2 regions of the Streptomyces sediminicola genome follow, and region 1 is predicted to be linked to the other one. Evidence: riboswitches for the same ligand, from Rfam matches in the RefSeq annotation. Region 1 holds a riboswitch; the other holds the start of a gene.
What was found. Region 1 has a riboswitch for S-adenosylmethionine ahead of VM636_RS22275 (aminotransferase class V-fold PLP-dependent enzyme). Riboswitches for the same ligand answer to the same signal wherever they lie in the genome.

Region 1 (3,363 bases):
CCTCGACGTGATCATGCGGGGGGAGGCGACCGACGCGCAGATCGCCGGGTTCGCCACCGCGCTGAGGGCCAAGGGCGAGACCGTCGAGGAGATCTCCGGACTGGTCCGCACCATGTACGCGCACGCCCGGGTGATCGAGGTGCCGGGGGAGACCGTCGACATCGTCGGCACCGGCGGCGACGGTGCCAAGACGGTCAACATCTCCACCATGTCCGCGATCGTCGTGGCCGGCACCGGGGCCAAGGTCGTCAAGCACGGCAACCGGGCCGCTTCCTCGGCCTCCGGCGCCTCCGACGTCCTGGAGAAGCTCGGCGTCAACCTGGAACTCGGCCCGCGGCGGGTCGCCGAGGTCGCCGAGGAGGCCGGGATCACCTTCTGTTTCGCGGTGAAGTTCCACCCCTCGCTGCGGCACGTCGCGGCGGCCCGCGGACAGCTCGGCATCCGTACGGTCTTCAACTTCCTGGGTCCGCTGACCAACCCCGCGCACGTCAAGGCACAGGCGATCGGCGTCGCCGACGCCCGGATGGCCCCGATCATCGCCGGGGTCTTCGCCGAGCGCGGCCACTCCTCCCTGGTCTTCCGCGGTGACGACGGCCTCGACGAGCTGACCACCACCGCCACCTCCCGGGTCTGGGAGGTGCGCGACGGCAAGGTCACCGAGGAGCACTTCGACCCGCGGGACGTCGGCATCGAGCCGGTGCCGGTGGAGGCGCTGCGCGGCGCCGACGCCGCCTACAACGCCGACGTCGCCCGCCGCCTGCTCCACGGCGAGAGCGGCCCGGTCCGCGACGCGGTCCTGCTCAACTCCGCCGCGGCCCTGGTGGCGCTGGAGCCGGGCGCCGGCCCGCTCGCCGAGCGGCTCCGGGCGGCCATGGACCGGGCCGCGGAGTCCGTCGACTCGGGCGCCGCCCGCCGCGTCCTCGAACGCTGGGTCACCGCCAGCAACGCCTGACACCCCGTCCGCCGGGCCGGCCGGCGTCCCGCGCTCCGGACCCGGGTTGCGGGAGGCGGGCCGGCTCGCGTACGTTCCCTTCCAGGTCATGAGTGACAGTCACACGGCCCCGGCCGACTGTCCGGCAACCCTCCGTCCGTGGCGGGGTGCCCCGGGTGAAGACCAGGCCGTGGACAGCAGGGTCCATGGCAAGCGCGGACCCCTCGCACTCCTTCGAGTGACACCGCCAGGGGTCCTGGTCGTACGAGGGAGCCTTCCGTGAGCAAGCGAATGCCGTAGGGGCCGTCGTCGCCTCGTGCCGTGCCCCCGTGCCCCGCACCCCCGACGACGCCCCCGGGCCCGCCGTCACGGTCCCCTCCCGCCCGCTTTCACGGTCCGCCGTCCCCGCGCCCCGCGCGCCGGTTTCGTGCCGTCGGCCTCGCGTGGGCGTGCGCCGGGACCGCGCCGGAGGGCCCGGGGCCGCAGCGCCCCCGCCGCGCGTCCTCCTCCCCCCTTCTGCCCCTTCCGACCCTTCCGCGCCCGGCCGCAGCGCCCGCGCGAAGGGTCCGCCTGTCCTCACGGGAGTACACCCATGACCACCGCCACCGCCCCCGCCACCGCGACCTCCACGGCCGCCCCCGCCGGCCCGCTCCCGGTACTGGGTCTCGACGTCGCCGTCCCGCTCGTGACCGGCGGCGAGATCGGCTACGCCGCGCTCGACTACGCCGCCAGCGCCCCCGCGCTGCGCCGGGTCTGGGACGACGTGGCCGCCTACGCCCCGTACTACGGCAGCGTGCACCGCGGGGCCGGGCACCTGTCCCGGCTGTCGACCGAACTGTTCGAGCGGGCCCGCCGGACCGTCGCCGAGTTCCTCGACTGCCGCCCCGGGGACCAGGTCGTCTTCACCCGGTCCACCACCGACTCCCTCAACCTGCTCGCCGCCGCCCTGCCCCGCGACTGCCGGGTCTTCGTCTTCGAGACCGAGCACCACGCGGCGCTGCTGCCCTGGCGCGGCGCCCCCGTCACCGTGCTGGACGCCCCCGACAGCCCCGGGCGGGCCGTGGAGATCCTGGAGCGGGCCCTCGCCGACCGCGCCCCCCACGGCCCCGCCCTGGTCTGCGTGACCGGCGCCTCCAACGTCACCGGCGAGCTGTGGCCGGTGCGCGAACTGGCCGCCGCCGCCCACGCCCACGGTGCCCGCGTCGTCCTGGACGCCGCCCAGCTCGCCCCGCACCACCCGGTCAGGGTCCGCGACCTGGACGTCGACTGGGTCGCCTTCTCCGGGCACAAGCTGTACGCGCCCTTCGGCGCGGGCGTGCTGGCCGGCCGCGCCGACTGGCTGGGCGAGGCCGAGCCCTACCTCGCCGGGGGCGGGGCCAGCCGGACGGTGGCCCGGCGGGCCGACGGCACGCTGGAGGTCGAGTGGCACGACGGCGCCGCCCGGCACGAGGCCGGCTCGCCCAACGTGATCGGCGCCCACGCCATCGCCTCCGCCTGTGAGGCGCTGACCGAGGCCGGCTTCGACGCCCTGGTGGCGCGGGAGCGGTACCTGCTCGGCCGGCTGCGGGCGGGGCTGGCCCGGGTGCCCGAGGTGCGGGTGCTGTCCCTCTTCGGCGACAAGGCGCCCCGTGTCGGCGTGGTCTCCTTCGTCGTCGAGGGCTGGAACGCCTCGCACTTCGCCGCCGCGCTCTCCGCCGAGTACGGCATCGGCGTGCGCGACGGGCTGTTCTGCGCCCACCCGCTGGTGCGCGCCCTGCTCGGCGGCGGGGCGCAGGCGCCGGGCGGCTGCGGTGCGGCGGCGGAGCCGGGAGGCGGGGAGGGGCCCCTGCACGCGGTGCGGGTCAGCTTCGGGGCGGGCACGCCCGAGGAGCACGTCGACCGGTTCGTCGAGGCCGTGGGGCGGCTGGTGCGCGAGGGTGCCCGGTGGAGCTACCGCACCGAGGACGGGCGCTGCGTGCCCGAGGCTCCGGCGGCCTGAGCGGGGCGGACCGGCCGGGGCGCGGCGGGGGAGCGGGTCAGTTGTCCAGCCCGATGGCGAAGGCCGCCTCCAGGTCGTGCTGGGAGTAGGTGCGGAAGGCCACGTGCGTGTCCGTGGCCTCCACTCCGGGGATCTTGCTGATCCGGCCCGGGATGACCTCCGCCAGGTCCTCGTGCCGGCGGACCCGGACCATGGCGATCAGGTCGTAGGTGCCGGTGACCGAGAAGACCTCGCTGACGCTCTCCAGCGCGGCGATCCGCTCCGCGATCTCGGGAATCCGGTCCACGCTGGTCTTGATGAGGACGATCGCGCTGATCACGGCTGGTTCTCTCCCTCGGGGGCCGTCGCTGGGACGCCCCCAACTCTAGTCCCCCGCCCGAAGCGCACCCAGGCGTAGAGGAAGCCGAGCCCGAAGCCCACCAGGTGGGCGAGGTAGGCGACGCCGGGCCCGTCG
Region 2 (3,363 bases), 1.2 Mb from region 1:
TGCATATTTTCATCATCGTGGGGGGTGGGCGGCATGCCCGTGCACAGACGGGTCCGAGGCGGCCGGGGGGCCGTCGCCGCGGCGGCCGTGACGGCGGTGTCCGCACTGGTCCTGGCCGGCTGCGGGGGTGGCGGCGGGAGTGCGGCGGCGGACGCCCGTCCGGCCACCGCGTCCGCGACGCCGGCCGCGCGGACGCCGGAGCCAGCCCAGGCACCGGAGCCGGCGGAGACCTCCGAGACGCCCGCGCCCACGCCGGCCGTGGAGACGCTCGCGGACCAGACCGGCGCCACCGTCGGCACCGCCACGGCCGCCGCCCGCTCGGCCGGCCTCGACTACGCCGTCTACCTCCAGGGCACCGGCCTCTCGCTGGACGGCGGCGGCACGCGGGCCTCGTCCTGGGGCGCCGGCGAGAGGGTCTGCGGCCAGGTCGACGACCCCGAGGACGCCAACCCCGCCTACGACGTGGCGTTCACCGTCCCGCGTGACGGCCGCGACTGCGCCGGGAAGGCGCTGTACACGCCCCCGCCGCCCCGGCCCGCGGCCCCCGCCACGACAGGCGGCACCGGCGGCTCCACGGGCGGCACGACCGGCGGCTCCACGGGCGGGACCACCGGCGGCTCCGGCACCACCCGGAACTGCGCCCTCACCAGCCCCGCGGGCAACTGCTACGCCGACGGCCAGTTCTGCGCCAACCGGCACCACGGCATGAGCACCTACGGGCGCGGCGGCGAGTACCTGACCTGTCAGCGCGACGGCGCCGGACGCTGGCGCTGGTCGGACGGCGTCCCTGGCTGATCCCCGGGCCCGGCCGGGGCCTCAGGCCACTTTCCGGGCCGCGTACTCCGCGATCTGCTCCATCGGCGGCCGTTCCTCGGTGTCCACGGGGTGAGTGCGCGGCTCGAAGCCGCCCTCACCCCGCTCGAACTGGGTGAGGGACGGCCGCACCAGGTGGCCGCGGGCCAGCCGGAGCTGGGCGGTGCGGTAGATCGCGGCGGACATCCGGCCGAGCGCCCGCCCATCCTGGTGGCGGTGGTGGCGCACCCCGACGTCGACCTGCGCGAGCGCGTCCAGCCCCACCAGGTGCAGCGCGTCGACCAGCATGCCCAGCTCGACGCCGTAGCCGACCGGGAAGGGCAGCCGCTCCAGCAGCGAGCGGCGGGCCGCGTACTCGCCGCCCAGCGGCTGCACGAAGCCGGCCAGCAGCGGCCAGTGCAGGTTGAGCAGCGGACGGGCCACCAGCTCGGTGACCCGGCCGCCCTGACCGGCGGCGGTGCCCAGCGGACGGTCGTACATCGCCTTGACCAGGTGCACGTCCGGGTCGGTCAGCAGCGGGCCCACGATGCCGGTGACGAAGTCGGCGGAGAACTCGCGCAGATCGGCGTCGACGAAGCACACGATGTCACCGCCGGTCACCAGCAGCGACCGCCACAGCACCTCGCCCTTGCCGGGCACCGCGGGGATGCGCGGCAGGATGGCGTCGCGGTGCACGACCCGCGCGCCCGCCGCCGCGGCCACCGCCGACGTCCGGTCGCGGGAGCCGGAGTCGACGACCACCACCTCGTCGACGAGCGGGCAGCGCTCCATCAGTTCGCGGCGGATCACCCGCACGATCTCGCCGACCGTCGCCTCCTCGTCCAGCGCGGGGAGCACGACGCTGACCGACTGGCCCCCGGCGCGTTTGGCGGCCACGAGCTGCCGGAGCGGGCGGTCGGCGACGGACCACGAGCGGGCGCTCAGCCAGCGCTCGACTTCTTCCAGCACGGTCGGTGGCTCCTTCGTGATCCATCTCGCGGTACGGACGACGGTCTCGGCCGTCATGGCCTTCGGTTACAGTCTTGAACAACGCGGACGACCCTCGCATGCCGGGGTCGCCACCGCCGACAACCGCATACCGCTCATCCAGAGGGGCAGAGGGACACGGCCCGATGAAGCCCCGGCAACCCTCCAGTCGGTTCTTGTCACGCAGACGTGGCGAGGCTCCCGGCTCGGGAAGGTGCCAATTCCGTCTCACGGCGAAACGCGTCGTGGGGAAGATGAGGAGAAAGGGCCTCGCCTCACATGGCTGTGCAGACCGTCGAAAGCGCCAACGCCGCCACCCCTGCCGCCGGTTCGGTCGACCTCGGTCCCGCCGCCGCGCTCTCCTGCCGCGAATGCGGCCACAGCGTCCCGCTCGGCCCGGTCTTCGCCTGCGAAGAGTGTTTCGGACCGCTGGAGATCGCCTACGACTTCGCCGGCCTGGACGCCGGGGAACTGCGCCGGCGCATCGAGTCCGGCCCCGCCAGCATCTGGCGCTACGCCCCGCTGCTGCCCGTCCCCGCCGACGTGGCCGGCAAGCCCAACCTCAACCCGGGCTGGACCCCGCTCGTGCGGGCCGACCGCCTCGCCGCCGAACTCGGCGTCACCGGCGGGCTGTTCGTCAAGGACGACTCCGGCAACCCGACGCACTCCTTCAAGGACCGCGTCGTCGCCCAGGCGCTGGAGGCCGCCCGCGCCTTCGGCTTCACCACCCTGTCCTGCTCCTCCACCGGCAACCTGGCCGGCGCCGTCGGCGCCGCCGCCGCCCGCGCCGGACTGCGCTCGTGCGTCTTCATCCCGCACGACCTGGAGCAGGGCAAGGTCGTCATGGCCGCGGTCTACGGCGGTGACCTCGTCGGCATCGAGGGCACCTACGACGACGTGAACCGCTTCTGCTCCGAGCTGATCGGCGACCCGGCCGGCGAGAGCTGGGGCTTCGTCAACGTCAACCTGCGGCCCTACTACGCCGAGGGCTCCAAGACCCTCGCGTACGAGATCTGCGAACAGCTCGGCTGGCGCGTCCCGGACCAGATCGTGGTCCCGATCGCCTCCGGCTCCCAGCTCACGAAGATCGACAAGGGGCTGCGCGAGCTGATCTCCCTGGGCCTGGTCGAGGACCGGCCGTACAAGATCTTCGGGGCGCAGGCCGAGGGCTGCTCGCCGGTGGCCGCGGCCTTCAAGGCCGGACACGACGTGGTCCGCCCGCAGAAGCCGGACACCATCGCCAAGTCCCTCGCCATCGGCAACCCGGCCGACGGCCCCTACGTCCTCGACATCGCCCGCCGCACCGGCGGCGCCGTGGAGGACGTGACCGACGCGCAGATCGTGGACGCGATCCGGCTGCTCGCCCGCACCGAGGGCGTCTTCGCGGAGACCGCCGGCGGCGTGACCGTCGGCGTGACCCGCAAGCTGGTCGAGAGCGGCGTCCTCGATCCCACCCTGACCACCGTCGTGCTCAACACCGGCGACGGGCTCAAGACCCTGGACGCGGTGGCCGACACCGGCCTGACCGCCACGATCCGCCCCAGCCTGGAGTCGTTCCGCGCGGCCGGCCTCGGCTGAGCCACC

Region 2: linked by a shared signal. The riboswitch ahead of thrC (threonine synthase) and the one ahead of VM636_RS22275 (aminotransferase class V-fold PLP-dependent enzyme) in region 1 are both predicted to bind S-adenosylmethionine.

What each region holds. Positions count from the first base shown of each region.
Region 1 is NZ_CP144555.1:5,071,650-5,075,012, forward strand. Features, by position in the region: gene trpD (anthranilate phosphoribosyltransferase) at 1-952, shown strand, start outside; SAM riboswitch class IV at 1,037-1,153, shown strand; gene VM636_RS22275 (aminotransferase class V-fold PLP-dependent enzyme) at 1,524-2,909, shown strand; gene VM636_RS22280 (Lrp/AsnC ligand binding domain-containing protein) at 2,947-3,228, opposite strand; gene VM636_RS22285 (rhomboid family intramembrane serine protease) at 3,225-3,363, opposite strand, start outside.
Region 2 is NZ_CP144555.1:3,851,909-3,855,271, forward strand. Features, by position in the region: gene VM636_RS16935 (hypothetical protein) at 34-795, shown strand; gene VM636_RS16940 (glucosyl-3-phosphoglycerate synthase) at 817-1,761, opposite strand; SAM riboswitch class I at 1,893-2,040, shown strand; gene thrC (threonine synthase) at 2,059-3,357, shown strand.